DNA from 2 places in the Isachenkonia alkalipeptolytica genome. Region 1 is predicted to be linked to the other one. Evidence: riboswitches for the same ligand, from Rfam matches in the RefSeq annotation. Region 1 holds a riboswitch; the other holds the start of a gene.

What was found. A riboswitch is a leader RNA that binds a small molecule or an ion and turns the genes downstream of it on or off. The one in region 1 is predicted to bind cyclic di-GMP.
Region 2: linked by a shared signal. The riboswitch ahead of ISALK_RS10230 (MSCRAMM family protein) and the one ahead of ISALK_RS01645 (nuclear transport factor 2 family protein) in region 1 are both predicted to bind cyclic di-GMP.

What each region holds. Positions count from the first base shown of each region.
Region 1 covers NZ_SUMG01000001.1:345,759-352,576, reverse strand. The annotation lists gene ISALK_RS01670 (sensor domain-containing diguanylate cyclase/phosphohydrolase) at 1-474, opposite strand, end outside; gene ISALK_RS15490 (PAS domain-containing protein) at 586-1,980, opposite strand; gene ISALK_RS01660 (hypothetical protein) at 2,590-2,904, opposite strand; gene ISALK_RS01655 (MoaD/ThiS family protein) at 3,034-3,273, opposite strand; gene ISALK_RS01650 (SAM-dependent methyltransferase) at 3,493-4,551, shown strand; gene ISALK_RS01645 (nuclear transport factor 2 family protein) at 4,645-5,082, opposite strand; cyclic di-GMP riboswitch class II at 5,164-5,249, opposite strand; gene ISALK_RS01640 (ABC transporter ATP-binding protein) at 5,332-6,818, opposite strand, start outside.
Region 2 covers NZ_SUMG01000013.1:485-7,302, forward strand. The annotation lists gene ISALK_RS10220 (hypothetical protein) at 1-398, opposite strand, end outside; gene ISALK_RS10225 (cell wall-binding repeat-containing protein) at 451-2,679, opposite strand; cyclic di-GMP riboswitch class I at 2,953-3,042, shown strand; gene ISALK_RS10230 (MSCRAMM family protein) at 3,193-5,871, shown strand; gene ISALK_RS10235 (IS110 family RNA-guided transposase) at 6,431-6,818, opposite strand, start outside.

The DNA of each region.
Region 1 (6,818 bases):
TCGTAAGGTAAGCTCTTCGTAGCGTTTTTCACTTTCTTTCAGGGCCTTTTTTATTTCCATGATATCCGTAATATCCTCAAAGGTTCCCAGCATACCAAATATCCGCTCTTTTTCATCATACAGGGGAATTTTGCTGGTTCGTACATATCGATGTTCCCCTTTCTCATTCACCACATTTTCGATAAAGTTGATTTTCTCCTCCCCGGTTTCCATTACGAATCGGTCATCTTTTTGATAATCCTCCGCGTAAAATTTCCAGGCCATTTCATAATCGGTTTTGCCGATAAGTTTTTCCGGTTCTTCCCATCCGGAATCCTTGGCAAAGGCTTTGTTACAGCCTAAGTATCGACAATTTCGATCCTTCCAGAATACCCTGAGGGGAATGGTGTCAATAACCTTTCGCAGTAAGTCTTCTGACTTTTTAAGGGCCCTTTGCAGGTCCCGGATATTTTTTATGTTCTGTTGTTCGTTCATTTGGTATCCCTGCCTTTCGGTACGTTTGCCTTTGCTATTATTATAACAGCTCTCCTACTTCAGGCCTAGTCTTATTTCTTTACTCCGCTGATTAGAAGCAACCAAATTCCGCTACTTTTCTCTTAACTCCGTATTTTCCTGTGACAGTTCATTAATTCGATGTTTCTGAGCACGAACCATGGTTATGTCCACAAAACTGATCACGATCCCTTTAATCCTGTCATCGGAAGTTCGGTAGGGTATAATCTTCATCAGATACCATCGCCCCTCCTTGCCTTTTACCTCTTTTTCGACTTTCTTCAGATTCTCAAGAACCCTTGCCCCGTCTTTTAGCAAATCCTTCACATCCAGATTGTGGGAAATATGACTAAGAGGCCGCCCCACATCCCCATCCAGAAGATTCAGCTGTTTTTTCACTCCCGGGGTAAATTTTCGAATTCGCATGTTTTTATCAATAAATATCGTGCCGATTTCCGTACTGTTTAAAAGATTATTCATATCATCATTCAGTTCCGTCAGCTCTTCGATTTTGTTTTGATACTCGGAGTTTACGGTATAAAGCTCTTCGTTTACGGACTGAAGCTCCTCATTGGTACTTTGAAGTTCCTCGTTGGAAGCCAGAAGCTCCTCGTTGGTAGCCTGAAGTTCTTCATTGGAAGTCTCCAGTTCCTCAATCGTTGCCTGCAGGGTTTCCTCTTTATGGTTTAGTTCGTACTCCAGGTCCGTAATTCTTCGGACGGAGTTTTCTTTTTCATCATAGACTTCTTCCAATCCTTGGGGTTTGGCCGTAGAATCCCTTTTTTCCACCTCCCCTTCTATAAAGGAAACAATCCAAAACTGCTCTTGGGAGGTTTTGCTGTAATAGGGCTTTATCACAAGCCGGATCTTTTTCTCCGAGAGCCGAATTCCTTTATAAGAAACACTCTCCCCCGTTGCCCTTGCCCGTTTGATTGCGGTATGCAGGGGAATGGACAGAGCCTTGTTAACCATTTTTAAAATATTAAAGCTTAAGCTATCCTTTGGCAGAGCCAGATAGGGGTTGACATCTCCGAAAACGTACACCAGATTATGTTCATCGTTAATGGCCACCGTTGCCGGTGCATAATCCTTCATTACTTCCCGGGCGATCTCTTCGTGAAAGGTTTTGTTTTGAATCTCCTTAAAATAGGTCCCTACTTTTTTACCCGGCGAAGGGGAGTGGATCTTTTTGATCGGGTCCCCTCGAAGGCTGCCCAGAATGTTCTTCTTATCCCCTTCTCTGACACGGTAGAGCTTCCATTTGCTCGATATGGTTTCAAAGGAATTGATCATATCTCCAAGGGATTCACTGGCTCCGAGAAAAAGATATCCCTTTTGCCTCAAGGCGAAATGGAAAAAGGAAAGCACCTTTTTTTGGGATTTGGGATCAAGATAGATCAAAACGTTCCGACAACTGAGAAGATCAATCCGATTAAAGGGAGGATCCTTTAGAAAGTTTTGTCGGGCAAACACCACCATTTCTCGAATTTCCGTTCGAACCCCTCACACGGGGACGGTTCATTTGTGAGGTTTCAAGCAACCACGCCATTTCATTAGTCCATTAATAATCTTAATGATAATAAAAAAACACTTTCCGTTCACATATTACTCCTCTTTAAAGTACTATTCTACAAAACCCTCTCCAAATCCTTTATTTTTTGAGAATTGGTTCCAAAAAAACCTTCGGCATTTTTCGCATAATAAAAGCTTCTTTTGAAATCAACCACAAATTGCAGTCGCCATAAAAGAAGCTTTACCTCAGAGCCTCACAATAGAAGGTTCTATTGTTAAGTTTTCAAGCAGATACCCTGCTACTTTCAATAAATATTTTTATCATTTTTATCTTTACAAGGGATTTTTCTCAATGACTTTTATTGTTTTTTGCACATCTTTCGCTTTTTATAAGTCAAAGGGACCGAACTGGTCCTTCCCAGCTTATAGTGTTTACAGGATTTCGGTCCATAGCAAAAAGATTCGAAGCGGTATTTTTTAATATCCCGGTCCAAATCCTGTTGGAACTCCTTATGATCAATCCCTCTTGCAAATCGGTTGAAATGATGAAAAACACCCGAACTATCAAGTGTGTTAACCACTTTTTCATTCTTCCATATCTGCATGTTCTTTTTTCTCATGAAATCCTTTTTGAAAAAAGATATTGTTCATTGCAAATACAAAACCTAGAATCATTGCAAAACCCATATCATTAAGGGAGTATACCTCAACGATAAATAATACAACAAGTAATACGATAACGACAGAAAAATAGTAAACTGTTTTTTTCCTTTTCAACTTCCCCGTTACCCTTTGAATCGGTTCAAAGGGTCTTAAAACACTTTTATTAACAGCTTCAAAGAAAAACGAAAACACTCCGATAATAATACCAGTTACTATAGCAAAAATAAATGGATTCATCAATACCATCTCCTCTCTTTTATATTTGATTTCAGATTTCTTGTGCAGACTTTGAATTATAAATAATGCCTCGGGATAAAATACTTCCCGAGGCTTGTAACAAATTGTAATTAATAAAATTCAATAAAACTACATCCCCCCTGTTGGTGGAAACACGGATACGGTATCTCCATCTTTTAAAGGTGTTGTAAGCTCTGCATCAAGACCATTGACTAACAAAATTTTAATATCTTCTTTGTTAACATTTAATGCTTCCACGGCCTGTTCAACAGTATCGCTGCCTGTTAAATCATACATGCATTCTTTGGTGCATACTTCTTTTTCCCGGCCTTCCCGCAGTTTTGAAAACAACTTTACTTTTACACCCATGAGAATCCTCCTTTCCATAAATAGTCTCTAAAGTAATTAAGCATTTTGTATGATATTTCGATTAATGGTATTCATTTTTTTACCCTAGGCTTGAAATTTGAAACTAAATTTTTTTCAAAATTATGATCATTCCGTTTACTGAGAGGTTTCCCGGGTATATGTGCCTTGATAAAAGAGGTAATATTATAAGCAAAATACTTTATACTAGGAGGTTACTAAATGAGATTTGAACCGCTACTGGAGAAAAATAAAATCCCGGATTTTCTGATTCGTTGGGGAGCTCGTCGTATGACATCAGCCAGATTGAAGGAAATAACATCCTACAGCGCAGAAGAGCATCAACAATATCTCACTCAATACATTGAGGATTTAACAAAGCAACCGATTGCAATAAATACTGCGGAAGCTAACGATCAACACTATGAAATCCCTACAGAATTTTTTCAGCATGTTCTAGGTACTCATATGAAATACAGCTGCGGATATTGGAATAATCCGGTTCCTTTTAAAGAACTGAAAGATCATTTAAGCGATGCGGAAGAAGCCATGCTAAAGTTGACATGTCAACGGGCGGAAATAGAAGATGGGCAAAATATTCTAGATTTAGGGTGTGGTTGGGGCTCTTTAGCGCTGTATATGGCAAAAAAATATCCTTCAGCGAATATTTGGGCGCTATCCAACTCCGCTACACAAAAGTCTTATATTGATGCCAAGGCTAAGGAGGAGAGTTTAGAGAATCTTACGGTGATTACGGAAGATATCAATGACTTTACCACGGAAGTACGCTTTCACCGTGTCATATCTATTGAAATGTTTGAGCATATGCGAAATTATGAACAGTTGATGAATAAAATTTCGGAGTTTTTATTGCTCAGGGGACGGTTATTTGTACATATCTTTACCCATCGAACCACGCCCTATGCCTATGAAGTGCGAAGTGATAATGATTGGATGACCCGACACTTCTTTTTAGGCGGCACTATGCCCAGCCGGGATTTGCTTCATTATTTTACCGATCGGTTTTCATTGGAAAGACAGTGGGCGATTTCCGGTATACATTACCAAAAAACCCTGGAAGCCTGGCTTCAACGTATGGATGAGCAAAAAGACATAATCATGCCTATTATGGCTGAAATAGAAGGGGAAGATGAAGCCTTAAAATGGTGGGTTTACTGGCGGGTATTTTTCATGGCCTGCGCCGAGTTCTTTTCTTTCCACGACGGAGATGAGTGGTTTATCAGTCACTATCTTTTTGAAAAAAATATGTTAATATCCTAAAAAAGAACGCTCTTGACTTTACGGCTTAAAGAGCGTTCAGTACGAACCTTTACAGATTCCCTGCAGCTTTTATTTTTACTCTAAGGCTGTTTCCTATAACCCTTTTTGCATTTGATTTACTACGGAATTGACCATTTTTTTTGGCAACCATGAGGAGGAAGCCTGCTCAGCAAGACTGAGCCGGTCATACACGGTGCTGACATCTTGGATTTTATCTTTGTTAAATTTGTAAGAACACATCGTCAGGAATGTCACCTTCTCCCCTTGCATTACTCCGGATATTTCATGCTCATAAATAGCTCGATCCCCTTGAATCACTTTTTCCGAACCCACATCTCTGAATTTCAGATTCGTTGTGTTTTTATGGAACCAGTCCAAGTATCGGTTCATCTCTTCCCGTCCACAGAAACTTCCATGAGGGTTGTGCCAACAGAAGTCATCGGTTATAAGAGACATCAATTTTTCCCGGTCCTGCTCTTCCAAGGATTTCACAAAATCGTTCATCATAGCTACTTTTTTCTCATCAGACATTTTTTCACCTCCTTTTCCGATTCAGCCGATTGAGGTTGCAGAGACACTGTAAAGAAACCTAATGACAAAAACAAAAAAACCGACCTGTTAGGCCGGTTACGCTACTCACTCCTCCGTAACAGGAAGCGTCCAAATCTGGTTACGGGATCTTCGTGTCCTCTTAAGTTTCTCCTCGAAATGCATGTTTGTTTGGCTTATACCCCATTTGGTTAATAATTAACAGAACATTCTTAAAAATCAACAGATATCTTAACCTGCCCGCTCTTCCCTTTCTTTTTTGGAAAACTGGGTGTGATAAAGCATACTGTAGTAGCCTTTTTGATCCAAAAGGGTCTGATGATCTCCCCGCTCGATGAGTTTCCCCTCCTGAATGACAAAAATCTCATCGCTGTCTTCAATGGTGGAGAGGCGGTGGGCGATGGTGATGCCGGTTTTCTCTTTCATCATCTCTTTTAAGGACTCTTGAATCAGCCGCTCGCTTTCCGTATCCAGGGCGGAAGTGGCCTCATCCATCAGTAGAATAGGACTATCCTTTATGATGGCTCTAGCAATGGAGATCCGCTGTTTCTGTCCTCCCGAAAGTCCGAGACCCCGTTCTCCGATCACGGTATCGTAGCCTTTTTCCAACTTTATAATAAAGTCATGGGCATTGGCTCTTTTCGCCGCTTTTTTGATTTCTTCCTCACTGGTATTTTCCCTGCCGTAGGAGATATTCTCCCCAATGGTTCCCGTAAATAGATAGGGATTCTGGGATACATAGGCTAACTCTTTTCGAATATCCCGAATCTCGGTGTCCGCCGTGGAACGGCTCCCTACAATGATTTCTCCCTGATCGATTGAATAAAGGCCTAAAAGAAGCTTTAAAATCGTGGATTTTCCCCCGCCGCTTTCTCCCACTAAGGCGATGGATTTTCCTTTTTCCATGGCAAAGCTTAGATTATTAATAACCGGGGTTGCTTGATCCTTTTCATAGGAAAAGCGAACGTTCCGAAATTCAATGTATTCAGGCTTACCAATTTCCCGTTGCTTCCCGGACTCTTCGATTCTTGGATTGATCACAGAAGGTTCATTATCTTCATCGATGATTTCAAACACCCGGTCCAATGAAGCCCTGGCTCCTTGTAAGGACTGATTAAACTGGGGAAGGAAGTTCAGCACTGAGTTAATGGCCCCTTGAAGATTGGTAAAGGCCACGACTACACCGATACTCATCCATCCCAGGGTGATAAAAAGAATTCCGAAGACGATGATGAACAAAAAACTGCTGGTAAAGGCCAGGTTGCTGAGGATTCGAAGCTTCGCCTGCTGTCGGCTTCTTTGATAGGCTTTTTCATAGACCCCTTCGTTTACTTCCTCCATTTTTTCCTTTAATAAGTTCTCAAGGTTATAGGACTTCATCACCTGAAAACCTTGAAAAATATCCGTAAGATTTTGGGTGAACAATGATTTTCTGTTTTGCACTTCATCACTGAGAACTTTCATTTTTTTCGCCGACCCCTGATTCAGCTTAAAGATTACCAGGGTAAAAATCAAAAATACGATGGCCAGCCGATATTCCAGCACAAACATATAGATAACGGCGGCGGTTCCTAAAATCAATAGATTGGCAAAATTTAAGAAACCTTCCTTCAAAAAAGTCTCGAATTCTGTTAGATCGTTGGTCAGTCTTGAAATGGTATCTCCCGAGTGCCGGCTTTTATGATAGGTATAGGGAAGATTCATGGTTTTCGCAAAAG
Region 2 (6,818 bases), on a different contig from region 1:
ATGTACTCAAAAGCCTCTTCCTGATCCTCGGCTTCCTCCGCCTCGGCCATGCCGATTTCCAGAATCAATGGATCTCCCGTTTCCTCTGTGGCCTCCTGTTCCCATCGGCCGTAAAAACTTTCTAAGTTCAGCTCCCCTTCAGCGGTGTCCCTTTCCTCGGGATCCTCTTCCGGATCTTTCTCGGTTTCCTCATTTGTATCCTCTTCATCGGTATCCTCTTCCTCGGAGACCTCTTCTTCCGTATCATCCGCCGGTTCTTCCTCTTCTTCTGCTACTTCTTCCTCGGCCACCCCGTTTTCATCTTCTGCTTCTTCCCCGGGATCCTCCGTGGTACTGTTACAGGCGGCTAACAAAAGCATGAACCCCACAACTAGCAAAACTAAAATTTTTTTTATCAATGTCATCGCTCCTCTATTTGTTTTTCATCATGAATTTTACTCATAGATCTTATTAATGAATTTTATCATAGGCATCAATCATTACCCGATTACTGATGGCTCCCTGTCCTCCGAGTAAATAAAAATGCTCCCATTGTTCCAAGTAGGAAGTCGCCGATTCATACAGCTCATTGCTGCGGGTATAAAGAATGGGTTTTTGAAGAATGGATCCCGCCACGGCGTCCACAAAGGATGTGCCGTTTACCAGTAACACCTCCGGCGCTTCGGAAAAATACTTATCCGCCATATGAAGGCTGGTTAGGTAGCGGTTATCTCCACTGATCCGTTCCACCGTTCCCGGAAGCAGATCCGTTAGCTCTTTTTCCACAGTTTCCGACACCACCGACGCTCCTCCTACAATCTTGGCATTTTCCACCCTCTGCTCCGTTAGAAAATCCTCCAGGGACGCCCCCACTTGATCTCCAACCAGTAGGATCGGGTACCCGTTCTTATGGGATAGGGGTCCGGCCACTAAACTGTCCACCAAGGCATGGCCTCCGGTTATGATCACGGTTTCAACCAAGGGTTTTATTTCCTCTTCTTCCTTCGATTCTTCTTCCTCCAAGGCCTCTTTCTCTACTAAGGCCTTATTCTCGGCTTCTGTAACCGCCGTCATCTCCTTTGCCACTTTAAGGGCGGTGGCGTATCGATTTTCGCCGCTGATTCGGGTGACTTTAATCTCCCTATCTTCCAGGGTGGCGCTTACCTCTTTTGACACTGCATTTTCCCCTCCGATGATGATCACCTTTGATGCTTCTAAGGACTCCATCGTCTCTTTTACCGAGTCCGGCAAACGTTGAGAGGGGGTTAACAGTATCGGCGCGTCCAAGGCTCCCGCCAAACCGCTGGCGGATAGTGCGTCGGCTACCTGAGGAATATCCTGGTCACTGTCTCCACGAACCAGCAGTATGGTCTCTGCCTTCTGGTACTGTTTTTGGGCGATGGCCTCGGCGGTTCGGTAGCGGTTGCTACCGAAAATTCGGTAGTCCTCTTCGGGAAAATCCGGTTCTGGCTCCGGTTCCGGCAAAGTGGGATCCCTGTGCTCCGGCGGTCCGCTGTACTCTAATACATATCCGCCAAACTTGTCCGCCTTGGCTTCCGCGTATTCCTTTAGTAAAAAGTCCCGGACGTATTCTCCGTCCCGGTACAGTTTATAGTCATGATAACCGGTGCACTGCCCTTCTTCCCATAAATAAAGGGGTAAGTGCCGAATAGCCCGGTACACCCCGCTGTACTTGCTTCGAATCGTAGGCAGGACCGATTGGTGGGAGGTGGTCTCCACGGTGACCGTGGGTTTGAAGGTCATGGCGGCGGTAAAGTCGGAAAAATAACCGCTGCCCCTTCCGCTGGAAAGCCCCGCTACGGTATAGCCGTTAACGGAACGAATGATATTTGCCATCCTTCGGGTTTGATCGTTATAGGCACTGGGGTAAAAATATTTATGCCAGTAGGTTAAATTTCCCCGGGAATGAAAGCTTACGAATTGGCGAAAATCATACTGTAAGATATATTCCATGTTGGCCTTAACTTCCGGCTCCGAGGCGGCATAGGGGCCACCGTAGTAGGCCTCGGAGGGCTGGTGATTATCGAGCCAACTGGGATATTTCCCCCAAATATCTCGCCACTTTCCACGGTCAAAATCATATACCAAAGCGGGATAGTTTCGATTATGGTCCACCCCGCTGAGGCCGGACTTAAAATGGGAATACCGGGTGCTGTTTACCCTTCTGATGGCCTCCCATCCGGCATCGGTCTCAATGGAACTGGTGCCGACCTTGGCCAGATCAAAACCGTCGGGATTGGGTAGGGGGAGGAAATGAAAAACCGAGTCCTGTAAAATGCTTTCCAAATCAAAGCCGCTAATATTGCTGATATTATAATAATCCCGGGCATAGTCCTCCACCATTCGAAGGACCAGGGGAGGATTTACCGTTTCCCGGGCATGGTTTCCTCCGTCTATGTAATAATGGGTTCTTTCGGTGTTGGCCTCTTCCTTTTCCATATACTCACCGATGTTCTCCGTCATCTGTACCGCAAATAAGGGTTTGTCATCTAAAGACCTTCCGTATTCCACCACCCGCACAATTTCAGGATAGCGCTCCTCTAACTGAAGTGCCCGCCGGTGTAGATCCTTGGATAAATAATCATAGCTTTCATCCACCCGAACGGACCAGGTATACCCGAAGACCGCCACCGTACTCAGAAGAAATAATACGGCTACCGTTACAATCCCTTTTTTCATCCCATCCACCCCTTATAGTTTTTCCTCATCTTCAATTCTTTACCTGCAATCTTTTTTTTGAAGAAATTTGAAAATATATTTCCATTATATCTTATCCCCTTAACCATTGCCATGTCAAAGGTTAAAAGCAGACTTTTTTCCTAGATTATTGGGTTTTACTAATTTTTTTAATTTTTTGTGTTTTAAATATGATTAGTTAGGTATATACTTAATAAGCGATAATAGTTATCACTACAGATTAAGTCTTACTACAATTTCATCTTTGTACGACACACTTGTCAAAGGCAAACCCGCCGAAAGACGGGGACGCAAAGTTTAGAGTCTACCGTGTATTTACTACACTATGACTGTCTGGCTGCCATGGTTATCCATCGGCAGTCTTTTTTTATTCTCACATCGGAAAATTTTAAGCGAAGGCATACCAGGGAGGGATGTTATGGAGGAAGGGTATTCGCAGGCATATCATGTAGAAAGGTTCGTTATAACATAGGATATAAGAAAGAGGTGACGATGATGAAAAAGATATTTAGAAGCAAGAGTATCGCCGTTTTAGTGGCTGTGGCAATGGTATTTACCATTTCTCTATCACCGGCATTTGCAGCTGAAGGTTCCTCCGATGATTCAGAGGCCATGGACAACAACGGTGAAAACAACGTAGAATCAACAACGTCAAGTTCCATTAGTCTTAATAGTGATCACAAAAACACCTATAGCAACGATACTGATATTAGCGTCAAACCCGATGATGACAACGGATTATTAGATGAAGATGATATCTCGGTTGTTTGGCACTTTGTTTTAACCAGATCAGAAAATGAAGATATTTCAGATATCAAGTTGCATGCCGAATTCGAAAATTCCGGTTCCATAACCGCAGATGCTGAACGGCATGGCGATGGAGGCGGAGCGGTTCACTTCTATATTGGAACCAGTGACCATGACACTCTAATCGATGCGGAAGCCACCGGCGTTATAAAACCGGACCAGGGAAATACCAAACTAAACTTAAGCCACTTGGCCTACGATGAGGTGGAACCGGATCCTGAAGGCACCTTAGAAATCACTAAGGAAGTCAATGGAGAACCCGGTGATATCGATGACTTTGAGATCACCATCGAAGGAACCGGCGATGTTGAATACTATGAAGAAACAGAACCCATCTCAGAAGATGAAACCATTAGTATAACCCTTGCACCGGGCACCTATAAGGTTTGGGAAAGTGATGCACAGGGTGCGGATATGGTAGAGTATGATGGGGACATCGAAGATACCAACGATGATTACGTAGAGGTAGTAATTTCAGATGACAGTACTACTGAATTGACTGTGATCAATACTTTTGAAGAACCGGAGGATCCTGAAGGCATCCTAAACATCGAAAAAATCATCGAAGACTTATCCGAGGAACTTCCCGGGATTGCGATTATAGACCCGATAGAACCGGAAGAAATCTTCGAAGTTACCATCGAAAGCCAAGATAACGATGATACTTGGGTTAAGGAAATCGAAGAAGGCGATAACGAGTTTACGTTACCGGAAGGTAGCTACACCCTATGGGAAAGCGAAACCCTAGGCGCCGACCCCTACTATGAAAATGATTCCGATGGTACATCCGATAATGAAGAAATCGCCTTTACCATTGAAGACGGCGAAGTAACGGATATCATCATCACCAATACCTTCCCAGCAGAGATCGTGGAAGGAGAAATTGAAATCGAAAAAATCGTTGACGGCGACGGACCGGAAGAATATGAGGTCTCCATGCAGTGGTACCCCTTCCTAGAAGGCCCAGCATCCGATGACTTCGATGAAGGATTCGTAGCCGCAGAAATGCCCGAGCTAATCCAAGAGACCATCACCGAAGGAACCAACACCTTTAACCTAGAGCCGGGACTATATCACATTTGGGAAAGCGACGACGGCGGCGCCGATGAGGTGGCCTATAACGGAGACATCGAAGACCTTGATCCACCGGAGGCAGAAGAAGGGGTTATGGTCATGGTGGACCCCGAAGGAACAACCTCCATTTCCATTATCAACACCTTTATAGATGATACCACGCCACCGCCAACGCCCACACCGGACCCAACCGGAAGCATTACCATTGAGAAGATCCTAGTAATGGGAGATGGCGTCATTGAAGAAATCGATCAGGACTTTACAGTAAACGTTACCGACGATGATGAATACGACGAGGACCACACACTAGTGGTTGGAGAACCACTAACCATCAATGACTTGGACCTTGGAACCTATACCATCGAAGAAGTGGACATTCCTGAAGGTTTCGAATTCGTAGAAATCAGTGACGAATCCGTAGAAATCACTCCAGGAAACTTAAACCCCGAGGTCAGCGTAACCAATGAAATGATTTTGGACGACGATCCCGATGATCTCACCGGTAGCATCAACATTGAAAAGATCCTTTTGGATAACGGAGAAGAAGTAAGTGAAAACGACCAGGAGTTCACCGTAAACATTACCAATGGTGATGATTACGATGAAGATCATACCTTCGGAGTAAACGATCCCCTATTGGTAGAGGATCTGGACTTTGACACCTACACCATTGAAGAAGTAGACATTCCTGAAGGCTATGAATTGGAATCCATCAGTTCCGATGAAGTTACCCTGGATGAGGAAAATCAATCGGTTATCCTGTTTATCACCAATACAGTGATACCGGAAGAACCTACCGGAAACTTAACCGTTGAAAAAGCCTTAACCAATGATGAGGTTTCCGATGATGACATGGACCAGGAATTCACCGTACGGATCACCGCCGAAGATGGCTCAGAAGAAGAGTACACCTTCAGTGTCAATGACCCCGCTGAAATATCCGGATTGGAACTTGGAACCTATCAAGTAGAAGAGGTCAACCTTCCAACAGGATATGGTTTCGAATCCATCAGCGAAAGTGAAGTCACCTTCACCGAAGACCTGTTAGACATCACCGTGGTCATTGAAAACAGCATCGCCGAAGAAGATATCGACGATCTGGATCCACCGGAAGGACCTGAAGATGACGTTGATGAACCTGATGATGAGGACGAAGACATCATCCTGGATGAAGAAACTCCTCTTGGTACCGACGAACTACCAAGAACCGGCCAGTATCACCACGCAGTATACGCAGTGCTGGGACTTATGATCACCAGTTTTGGAGTATTCTTAAAACGACGACTAACCTAAGTACACTAGTACAATAGCACAAAGGGGACGGAGGTATTCGGTTCATATTATAGCCCGAATACCTCCCTATATAATCTTAAATATGCTTCGTTTTCCTCGCAATAGCTTAGATTTTCATATATATCAAACAGGCGACTTTATGAATAACAGTCATTTCAGTGAGAAGGGAACTACATCATGGGTTTTTTTGCACCACAAATAAGCGTCCTTACCTACTTATTTGGCGGTATAAACCCACATTCACTTATGGAAGCAAACCTCCCATGTCTAACCGGATCATTCTCTGTCGAGACGTCCTAAATTCCCTCGTTCTGCCTATCCATAAAGTGGGCGTCCTCCTGCTCCGTTACCGAGTCATTGCTCTAATGGTGTACGATGGACTACCTGCCTGTTTTGATAACTCTTTTGGTACTTCCGATTGCTAGGTTCTCCAAGACGCAGCCTAGCGCTACATATTCATTTTCAAACGGTTATCCTGTCAATTAATCCTAATACTTTCTGTTTCAATCATCTATTGGTAAGAGATCCTAATCGGCTACTTTTATTGGGGAAACCTTTATTATGCGGCGAGTGGAGGAGATGGTCTTTGAATATCCTCCAGCATTTTCTCCCCGTCAAAAGCAATATCTTTGGTCAGTATCGCATAAAATACACGAATAAGTTTACAACAAAGGGCCACAATCGACTGTTTCTTCTTCATCGGGTTCGGTTTTTCTTTGATATTGTATTGATGCAGGGCTTGAAAAGCTTCATTGTTGGAAACAAGGGAAAGTACCGCCTGGAACAGGGTGGTTCGAAGAAGTTTTCTTCCACGACGATTAATTTCCGTTTTTCCTTGATGATCCCCGGAACTGGATTCTTTGATCCCAAAACCTGCATACTTTTGAATCTGTTTCGGTGATTGGAACCGTCGAATATCTCCGACTTCTGCCAGGAAGCCGGCGACG